DNA from 3 places in the Paenarthrobacter sp. NPDC089714 genome. Region 3 is predicted to be linked to each of the others. Evidence: riboswitches for the same ligand, from Rfam matches in the RefSeq annotation. Region 3 holds a riboswitch; each other region holds the start of a gene.
What was found. A riboswitch is a leader RNA that binds a small molecule or an ion and turns the genes downstream of it on or off. The one in region 3 is predicted to bind cyclic di-AMP.
Positions count from the first base shown of each region.

Region 1: it holds a riboswitch for cyclic di-AMP, as region 3 does, so the genes downstream of both, ACIPY3_RS11545 (C40 family peptidase) here and ACIPY3_RS15755 (NlpC/P60 family protein) in region 3, are expected to answer to the same signal.
Region 2: it holds a riboswitch for cyclic di-AMP, as region 3 does, so the genes downstream of both, ACIPY3_RS10125 (hypothetical protein) here and ACIPY3_RS15755 (NlpC/P60 family protein) in region 3, are expected to answer to the same signal.

Region 1 is NZ_JBIVGX010000005.1:148,127-151,391, forward strand. Features, by position in the region: cyclic di-AMP (ydaO/yuaA leader) riboswitch at 193-433, shown strand; gene ACIPY3_RS11540 (M23 family metallopeptidase) at 438-1,268, shown strand; cyclic di-AMP (ydaO/yuaA leader) riboswitch at 1,415-1,573, shown strand; gene ACIPY3_RS11545 (C40 family peptidase) at 1,578-2,324, shown strand; gene ACIPY3_RS11550 (NlpC/P60 family protein) at 2,422-3,186, shown strand.
Region 2 is NZ_JBIVGX010000004.1:286,167-289,431, forward strand. Features, by position in the region: gene ACIPY3_RS10125 (hypothetical protein) at 1-1,319, opposite strand, end outside; cyclic di-AMP (ydaO/yuaA leader) riboswitch at 1,323-1,472, opposite strand; gene ACIPY3_RS10130 (hypothetical protein) at 1,602-1,835, opposite strand; gene ACIPY3_RS10135 (ATP-dependent DNA ligase) at 1,882-2,943, shown strand; gene ACIPY3_RS10140 (DUF6480 family protein) at 3,020-3,262, opposite strand.
Region 3 is NZ_JBIVGX010000009.1:77,739-81,003, reverse strand. Features, by position in the region: gene ACIPY3_RS15765 (NCS2 family permease) at 1-334, opposite strand, end outside; gene ACIPY3_RS15760 (copper resistance protein CopC) at 448-1,080, shown strand; cyclic di-AMP (ydaO/yuaA leader) riboswitch at 1,231-1,422, shown strand; gene ACIPY3_RS15755 (NlpC/P60 family protein) at 1,426-2,208, shown strand; gene ACIPY3_RS15750 (FAD-binding protein) at 2,375-3,076, opposite strand.

The DNA of each region.
Region 1 (3,265 bases), on a different contig from region 3:
GGTGCCTCACTTGTGTCCCGGCCGGAGTGTCTGATCTCACTACCAGAGTCGGGTAGAACGGCGTGACCTGCAGTTTCCGCCGAAAGGTGCTAAAGGCCCACCCCGGAAAGCGGCGCTGCGAAAGATAACGAATTTATTACCGAAGGCTTTAATCCCCTATAGTTATCTACTAGCGCCGATACCAAAGCGTTACCTGATCTGGAGCCGAGCTCTGCCAGCAGATCAGGGGTGTTATCCACTACTGGCAGAGGCGGGGGAACCACCATCGGCTGCCTGAAGAAGCAGCCTTGGGGTGAAGTCCGCAGCAGCAGTGCCTACTTACGCAATTTCCTCCGGGATACCTGTGTGCCGTATGCGCTGCGTGCGGGCCGGGTCTTTGCACTCTCTGATCCGAATCCGACAGCTAACTTCGCAGGCTTTCTAGAGAGGAACAGAGTTTGACATCGCAGAACGTCAGGGGCCGCCGACGCGCGTCCGGCCCCGCTGCTGAGCTGCGGCCAGCCCGCGTCGTAACGGAGATCCGGCCGCGCGACACCCAGCGTCAGGTGCGCCGCCGTAAGAGCCCGTTGCGCCAGGTTGCCGATTTCGCCGCAGCCAGTGGCGTAGGGCAGAAAGCCGGGGTGGCCCTGGCCGCCACAGGCCTCGCCCTCACTGTCGGTCTGCCGGCCACAAGCCCCGTCATGGCCACCTCCGAGTCGGGCCAAACAGAAGCTGCCCTTGCCGTATCCGGCGGCAGCCAGCCTGAGGTTTCCGCGGAAGCTTCGGCAAAAATCGACTTCAGCCGTGCGGCAGTGGCCACCAAGGCCGATCCCGACGGCAAGCTCAAGCAGCTGCTCAGCGCCCAGTCCGTTGGCAGCATCCAGGCCAGTTCCTCCAAGGGCACCCTTGGAAGTCCGCTGGACACGCTGACAACCGCTTCTCCGTTCGGATACCGCGTCAGCCCGCTGACCGGCGGCACCGGCGACTTCCACCGCGGCCAGGACTTCGTTGCCCAGTGCGGCACCCAGGTCCACGCTGCCGCCGCCGGGAAGGTCACGTTTGCCGGGTGGCACGAGTATGGCGGAGGCAACCGCGTTGTGGTGGATCACGGCAATGGCCTTGAAACCACGTACAACCACCTGTCGTCCTTCAACGTCAAGGTTGGCCAGGCTGTCAGCCGCGGTGACGTTGTAGCCCTGAGCGGCACCACGGGCGCCTCCACGGGCTGCCACCTGCACTTCGAGGTCCAGGTCAACGGCGAAGTTGTTGACCCCATGGGCTGGCTCTAAGCAAAGTCGATGGTCGTCTCTCGCATTCGCGACACACCCCGTGACCTGAATGTGACATTCGCTTTCAACTGTTGTACCGTCTAAAGCGCATCGGCTTTTTAGGGGGCCGATGCACTTGAGTGGATTGCCTAGCTCTGCCACCACTCAGGATCCGTTCGCAAAATTCGTCTGGCAGGGGCGGGGGAACCACTTTTGGTCTTCGAGAGAAGGCCTTGGGGTTAAGTCACAAAGCTTCTCGAAGCGCGTGGCCGGATGACTCCCATCCGAATCCGACAGCTCACCTCGCAGGCATTGGGAGAGGCTACCTACGTGTCATCACGCACTACCCCTGCGCGCCACCGCGCCGAGACGGTTCACCCGTTGAACACTCTTTCGAAGGCTGTTTCAGCGAATGCCGGAACCGTTGGCCGCCAGGCCGCAGTTCTTGCCGCAGCCTCCGGCCTCGTCCTCAGCGTCGGCCTTCCGGCCCAGGCAGCGGACACCGATGTTTCCAAGGCCGAGACGAGCACGCAGCAGCTCCTCACCACCGAGGTTGTCACTGCAGAGCCCACGGCCACTGTTTCCTTCGAGAGCCCCGTCGTGGCCACCAAGGAAGCCCCGAAGGTCCAGCGTGCTTCGCAGACCACCCAGCGCTCCCAGACAGCTGGTAACCAGACCACTGGCAGCCAGGCCGCCGGCTCGCTCGCCGCACAGTCTTCCGACGCCCAGGAAACGGCCTCCAGCGCCGCAGCCTCCGGCCTCGCCGCGATCGCCTACACGGGCATCGGCCACCCCTACGTTTGGGGCGGCACCACTCCCAACGGCTGGGACTGCTCCGGCTTCACCCAGTGGGTCTACGCCCAGGCCGGCATCAGCATTCCCCGCGTCAACGCCTGGACTGCCATGAAGGCCACCAGCACGCCGCAGCCGGGTGACCTGGTCATGCAGAACGGCGGCGCACACGTAGGCATCTACGTCGGCAACGGCATGATGATCAGCGCTCTCAACCCGAGCCAGGGAACCTTGCTCCACTCGGTGGCTTCCACCGGCACGTCTTCATTCTTCACCCTCCGCTAAAACCCCGTTCGGGGTACGCCAGCATGCCCCCCAAGTGCTGGCTTGCCCGCAAACCGCGCGTGCCCCAACCGCGTGCGGAAACGAAAAGAGATTAAAAATGACCAGTGCACACAAGGTTGCACGGCACCGAGCTGAGGCCCCCAAGACCAGCTCCCTTGCCGTGATCGCGAAGGCTGTCAGCAACAACGCCGGTGGCGTCGGCCGCCAGGCAGTCGTTATCGCTGCCGCTTCAGGACTGGTCTTGACCAGTGGCGTTGCTGCGAACGCCGCCGATACCAACGTCCAGCGTGAATCCACGGCCACCACAGCCCTTGATGTCCAGGCAGTCACGCAGTCCACCATCGCTGCCGACTCCACCGTGGCCATCTCCTACGAGAGCCCGGTTGTGACCACGGTGGAAGCTCCGGCTCCCGTCGTCGAGAAGCCCGCAGCGAAAGCCGCATCCGGCTCCACGGCTACCGGCGCGACCGCCACGTTGGCAGTCGACAACTCAGCAACGGCGGCCGCCAAGGTTCCTGCAGCTTCCAGTGGCCTCGGGGCAGCCATCGCCGCTGCAGCCTACGCCCAGCTGGGAGTGACCCAGGACTGCACCATGTTGGTCACTAATTCGCTGGCGGCCGTGGGTATCAACTTCCACGATTGGCCGGCGGGCTACCTCTCCTTGGGCCGCACCGTCAGCGCCGCCGAAGCCCAGCCGGGCGACCTCGCGTACTACGCCAACGGTGGTTACGGTGGAATGGCACACATCGCCGTCTACGTCGGCAACGGAATGGCAGTACACGGTGGATGGAACGGGTCCACCACTGCACTCTTCAGTGTGAACGTCGGCTCCGGCCCGGTCTTCATCCGTGTGAACGGCTGATACAGATTCTTTGAACACCCCGCAGGAATACCTGCGGGGTGTTCCGCTTTAAGCCTCTCGCGGAGGGCCATGCAAGGTG
Region 2 (3,265 bases), on a different contig from region 3:
GGTGCCGTGACGGTGTCCGACGGCGGAGCGGGCTGGCTCGGGACCGGCGAGGTTACGCCGGGCACCGGGACAACAGCCGAAGGTGCAGCCGACGGTACCCACTGTGGGGCTGCCAGCGAAACCTGGGGAGCAGCCGCGGACGACGCCGGCGCGGCGGCAGGTGCCTCGGCTGCGGGTTGTGCCGGGTCGGCTGAGGGCTGCCCGGCTTCCGCTGTGGCGGCCGCGGACGTTGAGGATGCCGTGGTGTAGGAGGGCGTGGGTCCAGGGGAGGCCTTGGTGGCTGCCCGGCCGCTGTCATCTGTGCCCTTGGAACCGCTGGCTTCCTGGGACTGGTTGTCCTGCCCGAAGATCGGCAGATCCAGGGCCTGGCTGACCGTGCCAACCGTGAGGACCAGGCCTAGGGCTCCGGCGACTACTGCCATGCGCTGGCCCATTGTCTTCACCGAAGCGGCCTTGGTCAGGACGGCATGCGGTTCCCGGGTGAAGGACGATGCCCCGAACGAACCGAAGGCCGACTTGCTTGCCGTGACCGACTTGCCGGTGCCAGCCGACGAGGCCGCGCCGGCTGATGTGGCCCTGTCCGGGAAGGTGGTTGCCCGGCGCGGCTGTGAGTCGTCAGCTGCACTGGCTGCAGCAGCCTGCCGGCTCGCCAAGCCCGCGGAGGCCGTTGCGGCAGCGGCAATCTGCGCCGCAGTCTTCGGCTGAGTACTGGGTGCAGGCTGGGCTTGGGAAGTGCCGATCACCGGCGCCGCTACCGTCGGAATGGCCGCCGTCGCGGGTTCGGGCTCGCCGGGCTGCACGACGGGGATAGCGGCCGTCGCGGGAGCGGCCTGCACCGCCGGAATAGCCGTCGTTGCGGGAGCAGCTTCGGCTTCAGAAGCAGGCTCGGCAGCCTGTACCACCGGAATGGCGGCCGTCGCAGGAGCAGCTTCCTCGTCGGAGGCAGGCTCGGCCGGCTTTACCACGGGGATCGCAGACGTCGGCGGCCCGGGTGTGGTCGACGCGGTCCGCGGAGCATCGTCCGCGATCGTGCTTGGTTCCTGGGCTGAGGCAGGAGCCGCAGCATCGTCGGAGGCGGGAGCTTCCGGCGCAATGACAGCCTGGGCGGCCGCCTCGCGCTCGGCCGCGCGTCGCTCCGCGCGCGTCATGGGCGCGGTGGGCGCAGGCGGGGTGGGATTGACAGCAGTGGCGGGTGCCGCCGTCGTGCTTTCAACGCTGGTGGGGGACTGTCCGCTGGGTTGGGCCCGACGGCGTCCGGATGGCTTGGTGCGCTCGATGGCCTCCTGGGCACGGCGCGGCTGATCCATGGTTGGGGACATGGGTGATTGCCTCTCAACGCCTGCGAGGTTAGCTGTCGGGTTCGGACGAGGCCGTCCGGCCGCACGTGGCGGCTTCACCCCAAGGGCCTGCGGAATTCAGGCCCGGGAACTCTGGGTCCCCCGTCTCTGCCGCGGATCTGGCGGATTCCGGGATGCGGCAGAGCTCGGCGTCAGCCCGGAAGCGGCCCAGCGGAGATCAGGGTCGCCCTTCGACCGTACAGGAGCAGGGAAGTAAAGTCACATTAATGTAACGGACGGAACGTCCAAGGTTTCGAGGTGGCCTTATCGCCTACCCTTGGGCGCTGGAGCCGGAGACGGCAATTCATGCTGGACCTTTTGTATCTGGTGCGCCTGGTGGGTTTCGGGACGGTAGATCTCGTCCACGATGCCGAGGACGCCTGCCAGGGCCGCGCGTTTCACCGGGCGCTTAGTGCCCCTGCGCCGCGTCCAGATCCAAAGGAGCGCAACGAGAGCGGGTCCGCAGAGAACGGCAGCCAACACGGCCAACAAATCCATGGATCAACACTAGCTTTGAGCATGTACTGGCCGGTAGACATGATCTATGGACCTGCCTGTGATGCCGCCCGTTTCGCCCATGCTCGCCAAGTCCGTGCCCACCATCCCCGATGTGGGGCACTACGAACCCAAGTGGGATGGCTTCCGGACCATCGTTTTCAAGGATGGGGACGAGATCGTCCTCGGCAGCCGCAACGAGAAGCCCATGACCCGCTACTTCCCCGAACTCGTGGACGCGCTCCAGAAGAACCTTCCGGAGAAATGCGTGATCGATGGTGAGATTATCCTCATTTCCGGCAACCGTCTGGACTTCGATGGCCTGCAGCAGCGCATCCACCCCGCCGACAGCCGCGTCCGGATGCTCGCAGAGAAGACGCCGTCCTCGTTGGTAGCGTTCGACCTGCTCGCCCTGGGGGATGACGACCTGACGGGACAGCCCTTCGCCGAGCGCAGGGCCGCACTGGAAGAGGCGCTCGCCGACGCCGAACCGCCCGTGTACGTCACGCCCGCGGTCACCGACCTTGATCGTGCCAAGGAATGGTTCGTGCAACTTGAGGGAGCAGGGCTCGACGGCGTGCTGTCCAAACCGCTCGACGGCACCTACCAGCCGAACAAGCGGGTGATGTTCAAGACGAAGCATGAACGGACGGCAGACTGCGTGGTGGCCGGATTCCGCTGGCACAAAACGGCGAAGGTTGTGGGGTCCATGTTGCTGGGGCTCTATGACGACTCGGGCCGCCTGCACCATGTGGGCGTCGTGGCGTCGTTCCCCATGGCCAAGCGGGAAGCCCTGGTGGCGGAGTTAGAGCCGTACCAGGTGGAGTTCGCCGAGCATCCGTGGGGCGAATGGGCCAACCAGGAGTCCGCCGGGGGATCCAGGATGCCCGGTGGCCAAAGCCGGTGGAGTGCCGGTAAGGACTTCTCCTTTGTGCCGCTGCGCCCCGAACTCGTGATCGAGGTGGCGTACGACTACATGGAGGGCGACCGTTTCAGGCACACCACCCAATTCCGTCGGTGGCGGCCGGACCGGACCCCTGACAGCTGCACCTACTCGCAGCTGGAAGAACCCGCAGACTACGATCTGGGCGAGATCCTGCGGCTGAAATAACGCCAATCGCCGCCAAGCCGCTGTCTCGACGTTGCCCAATAAAGGAACAGCTGCCTGGCGACTGATGTGGGAGCGGTTACTCCTGGTGGCCTTGGTCGCCGCTCATGCTGCCTTCTCCGGGAGGGGTTTCTCCCGGAGGTACTCCGCCGCCCGGCTCCAGTCCGGTGATGTTGCCGTCTTCCGGATCCGGATTCGAGGAGGCTGCGGGGTCTTGGTCTTCGTCCTTACGCATATCAGGATCCTCGTGGATGCTGTCCGGTTCAGCGGCGCCGGAAACGCCGAACGTTTGGGGGTCGTCTTCGGGGTCGTAGCTCGTCATAGC
Region 3 (3,265 bases):
TCATGTCCGGCCACGTCAGCCCCGGGTGTGAAGCGACGGTGACGGCAACGAAGGCGTTCACTCCCAGGCCCGTGGCCACGGCGAACGGGTGCTTGGCCCAGGCTCCCATGAGGATGGTCAGGATGCCCGCAACGAACGCGGTGGTGGCTGCAACTGCCGTGAAGCCCAGGGAGGCTCCGCTGGAGTCGGCTCCGGAGAGGATCAGGGGGTTCAGGACCACGATGTAGCTCATGGCAAAGAAGGTCGCGAACCCGCCCCGGATTTCCCGTGAGTACGTGGAACCACGTTCGGAAATCTTGAAGTAGCGGTCTATGGCAGAACCTTGTTTAAGCATGAAGGTCTCCGGGGATCGGGTGAGTGTGCTCTCAAATCCTATGCCCGCGGCTACGGGGCGCCCGGACGATTCGCCTAGTCTGTAAGGAAGCCAACATTAGGAGAAACCGCCCCATGCGTACCATCCGCCCGCTTCTGGCCGCCGTCGTTGCCGCCCTTGCCTTCGCCTCGGCGGTACTTTTCGGTGCCGCCCCCGCGTCCGCGCACGACGTCGCCGAGTCCACCACTCCGGCCAACGGAGCCACCGTGGCGGCAGTCCCGGCGTCGGTCTCCATCACCTTCAACAACCGTCCGCTGGCCATCGGTTCCGGGGTGACGGTCACCGCGGGCGGCGAAAACTGGGCTGACGGCGCCGTCGAAATCATCGACAACCAGGCAGTCCAAAAGTTGCGCCCGGGAGCGCCGGCCGGCGAGTACACGGTGGTGTGGCGCGTGGTCAGCTCCGATTCGCACCCCATTGAGGGCACCTTCAAGTTCACGGCCACCACGGGAAGCACGACGGCGGCAGACGGCTCCGCGGGCGCCTCGCCGTCCGCTTCGGCCTCGGGAGCGGTGGTTCCGAGCGCAGGAACGGCAGCTCCGGGGACCGGCTCCGGCGAGTCGGCTCCGGCCGCCTCCCAGCCCTTCCCGTGGAGCATTGTGGGCCTCGCCGTGGTGGCAGTCGGCCTGGTGGTTTTCCTGGCTGTTACAGCCCGCAGGAAGTTGGCCGCTTCCAACGAGGCCGAGGGCGATAATTCCGCGGAATGACGCGGTTTTCTACATACCTGCGAAAATCTCGAAAGGGTTACCGCGACACGCGCAAAGCCAACTCCTCGTTACTCAAATGTGACTTTGGCGTGATCATCCGTTACGGTAGTACCTGTGCCCGATCCCTATTTGGGGCACTTCCGGCCTGATTGCCTAGCTCTGCCGCAGTCCGGAATCCGTTCGCAGACAAACCTACGGCAGAGACGGGGAACCCATTTTAGGCCGCCATTGAGCGCGCCTTGGGGTGAAGTCACGAAGCTTCCGCTGAACAGCGGGGGATAGTGACCGGGTGACTCCCATCCGAATCCGACAGCTAACCTCGCAGGCATCGGGAGAGGCTTTTTCATGTCTTCACGCATTCTTCGCGGCCGTCGTAAGGCGGACATCGCACGTCCCAATCCGTTCATCTCCATCTCCAAGGCCGTTGCCAGCAACGCTTCGGGCGCTGGCCGCCAGGCAGCCGTTATTGCTGCGGCTTCCGGCCTTGTCCTGACCGGCTCCATTGCCGCCCACGCTGCCGAGACCCCCGCACAGGCCCCGGTCCAGCGTGACTCCAGCCCGGCGACGGTTGCCGAAACCGTTGCGGAGACCCCCAACAAGGTGGTCACCGCAGCTGCAACTGCCACCATCAACTTCGAGCGCCCCGCGGTTTCCTCCGTGGCAGCTCCCGTGATCGAGAAGCCGGCCCCCGTGGCTGCGGCTCCGGCCAAGAAGGCAACCACTGCGGCTGCCACCACGGCCAAGGCTACCGTTGCAGCTACCGCGGCTGCTCCCGCCGCCGCGGCTCCTGCAGCAGCAGCACCTGCCGGGAGTGTCAACGCAGCCATGGTTGCTTCGGCTTACGCCCAGATCGGCATCATGCAGGACTGCACCGCCATGGTGGAGCGCGCACTCGGCTCGGCAGGCATCCCCGTGGGTGACCTCGCTCCGATGCAGTTCCTGAACTACGGCAAGGTAGTCAGCGATCCCCAGCCCGGCGACATGATTGTCCAGTCCGGCCACGTTGCTATCTACATCGGCAACGGCCAGGCCATCAGTGGCGGCATCAACGGCAACCAGACCGGCATCCACCCGATCAGCTGGCTGACCGCAACCGGCCCCATCACGTACGTACGCGCTGGCGCCTAAGCTTCACGCTTAAACACCAAGGCCGGCACCTGGGAGAGATTGCTCTCCGGGTGCCGGCCTTTGGTTGTTAAGGGCTAGCTGGGGACTCAAGGTCCCGGCACGTCGCTGCTCGCTGCGGCGGGGGCAGGACTGGTCAGACTGCCGAGGTACTGGCCTTGCCGGGTTTTCAGGCGATCGCGATGCCCGGTCCTGCCGGGAGCGCCACCTTCGACGAGATGGCCTGTCCCACTGCCTTTGCCTGGCGGAGCACTTCCTTGGGCGTAGGGGTGATGAGCTCTCCGACGCCAACAAGGTGCATCCCCACCGCCCGCATGGCTGCCACGAGGTTCTGCCCGATCGCGATGCCCAGTTCGGCCAACATCCGGCGCAACTGGCTTTGGGCGCAACGCGTCACAACGATGTGGTCCGCCAGGAGGATGCCGCTGGCCGTGTGTACGGCCCATTGTCGAGGTGCCGGCTCGAACGGGGCGAGGCCCGCCGTTGCCAGGCCGGGGACGCCGATGCCGGGAGTCGAAAGGTCCGCCACGCTCCGCTCGCCGAGTTGCAGGCCCTGGCTGGCTCCCAGGAAGTCCAGGCGCACCGCCTTGGTGGTGCTCCGCACGTCGAGCTGATGGCTGGCTGCGTAGTTCCGCAAGTGCCGGAGGATTTGGTTGCGTTCCAGCATGGCCGCGGGGTCGGCAGCATCGCAGCGCTGCAGCATTCCCGTGTGGACGGAGGGACCGGATGTGGACAGGGATCCAAACCCGTCCACCACAATTGAGCCAACGCCGTAGCGGCTGAGCTCGCTGGCCACGGCCAGGCCGGAAAGCCCGGCTCCAATCACCACGGTGGTGGTGCGCTCTGTGCCGGAATCAGGCGTGAGTGACACTGCTTGGTTCCTCCTTGACGTGTGTGCCCGAAGGCATCGCGTTGTTTCGCGTCCAAGCTCCCCCAGCGTCCGCAAACAAATGGCCGGGTGTGTCCTGGAACACGCTTGCCGGCCATTCGGTGACTCGAACACTACAGAACTTTTGGGGCCGTGGATAGCCTCAATGGCAGCGTGTTTTTACTTGTTCAT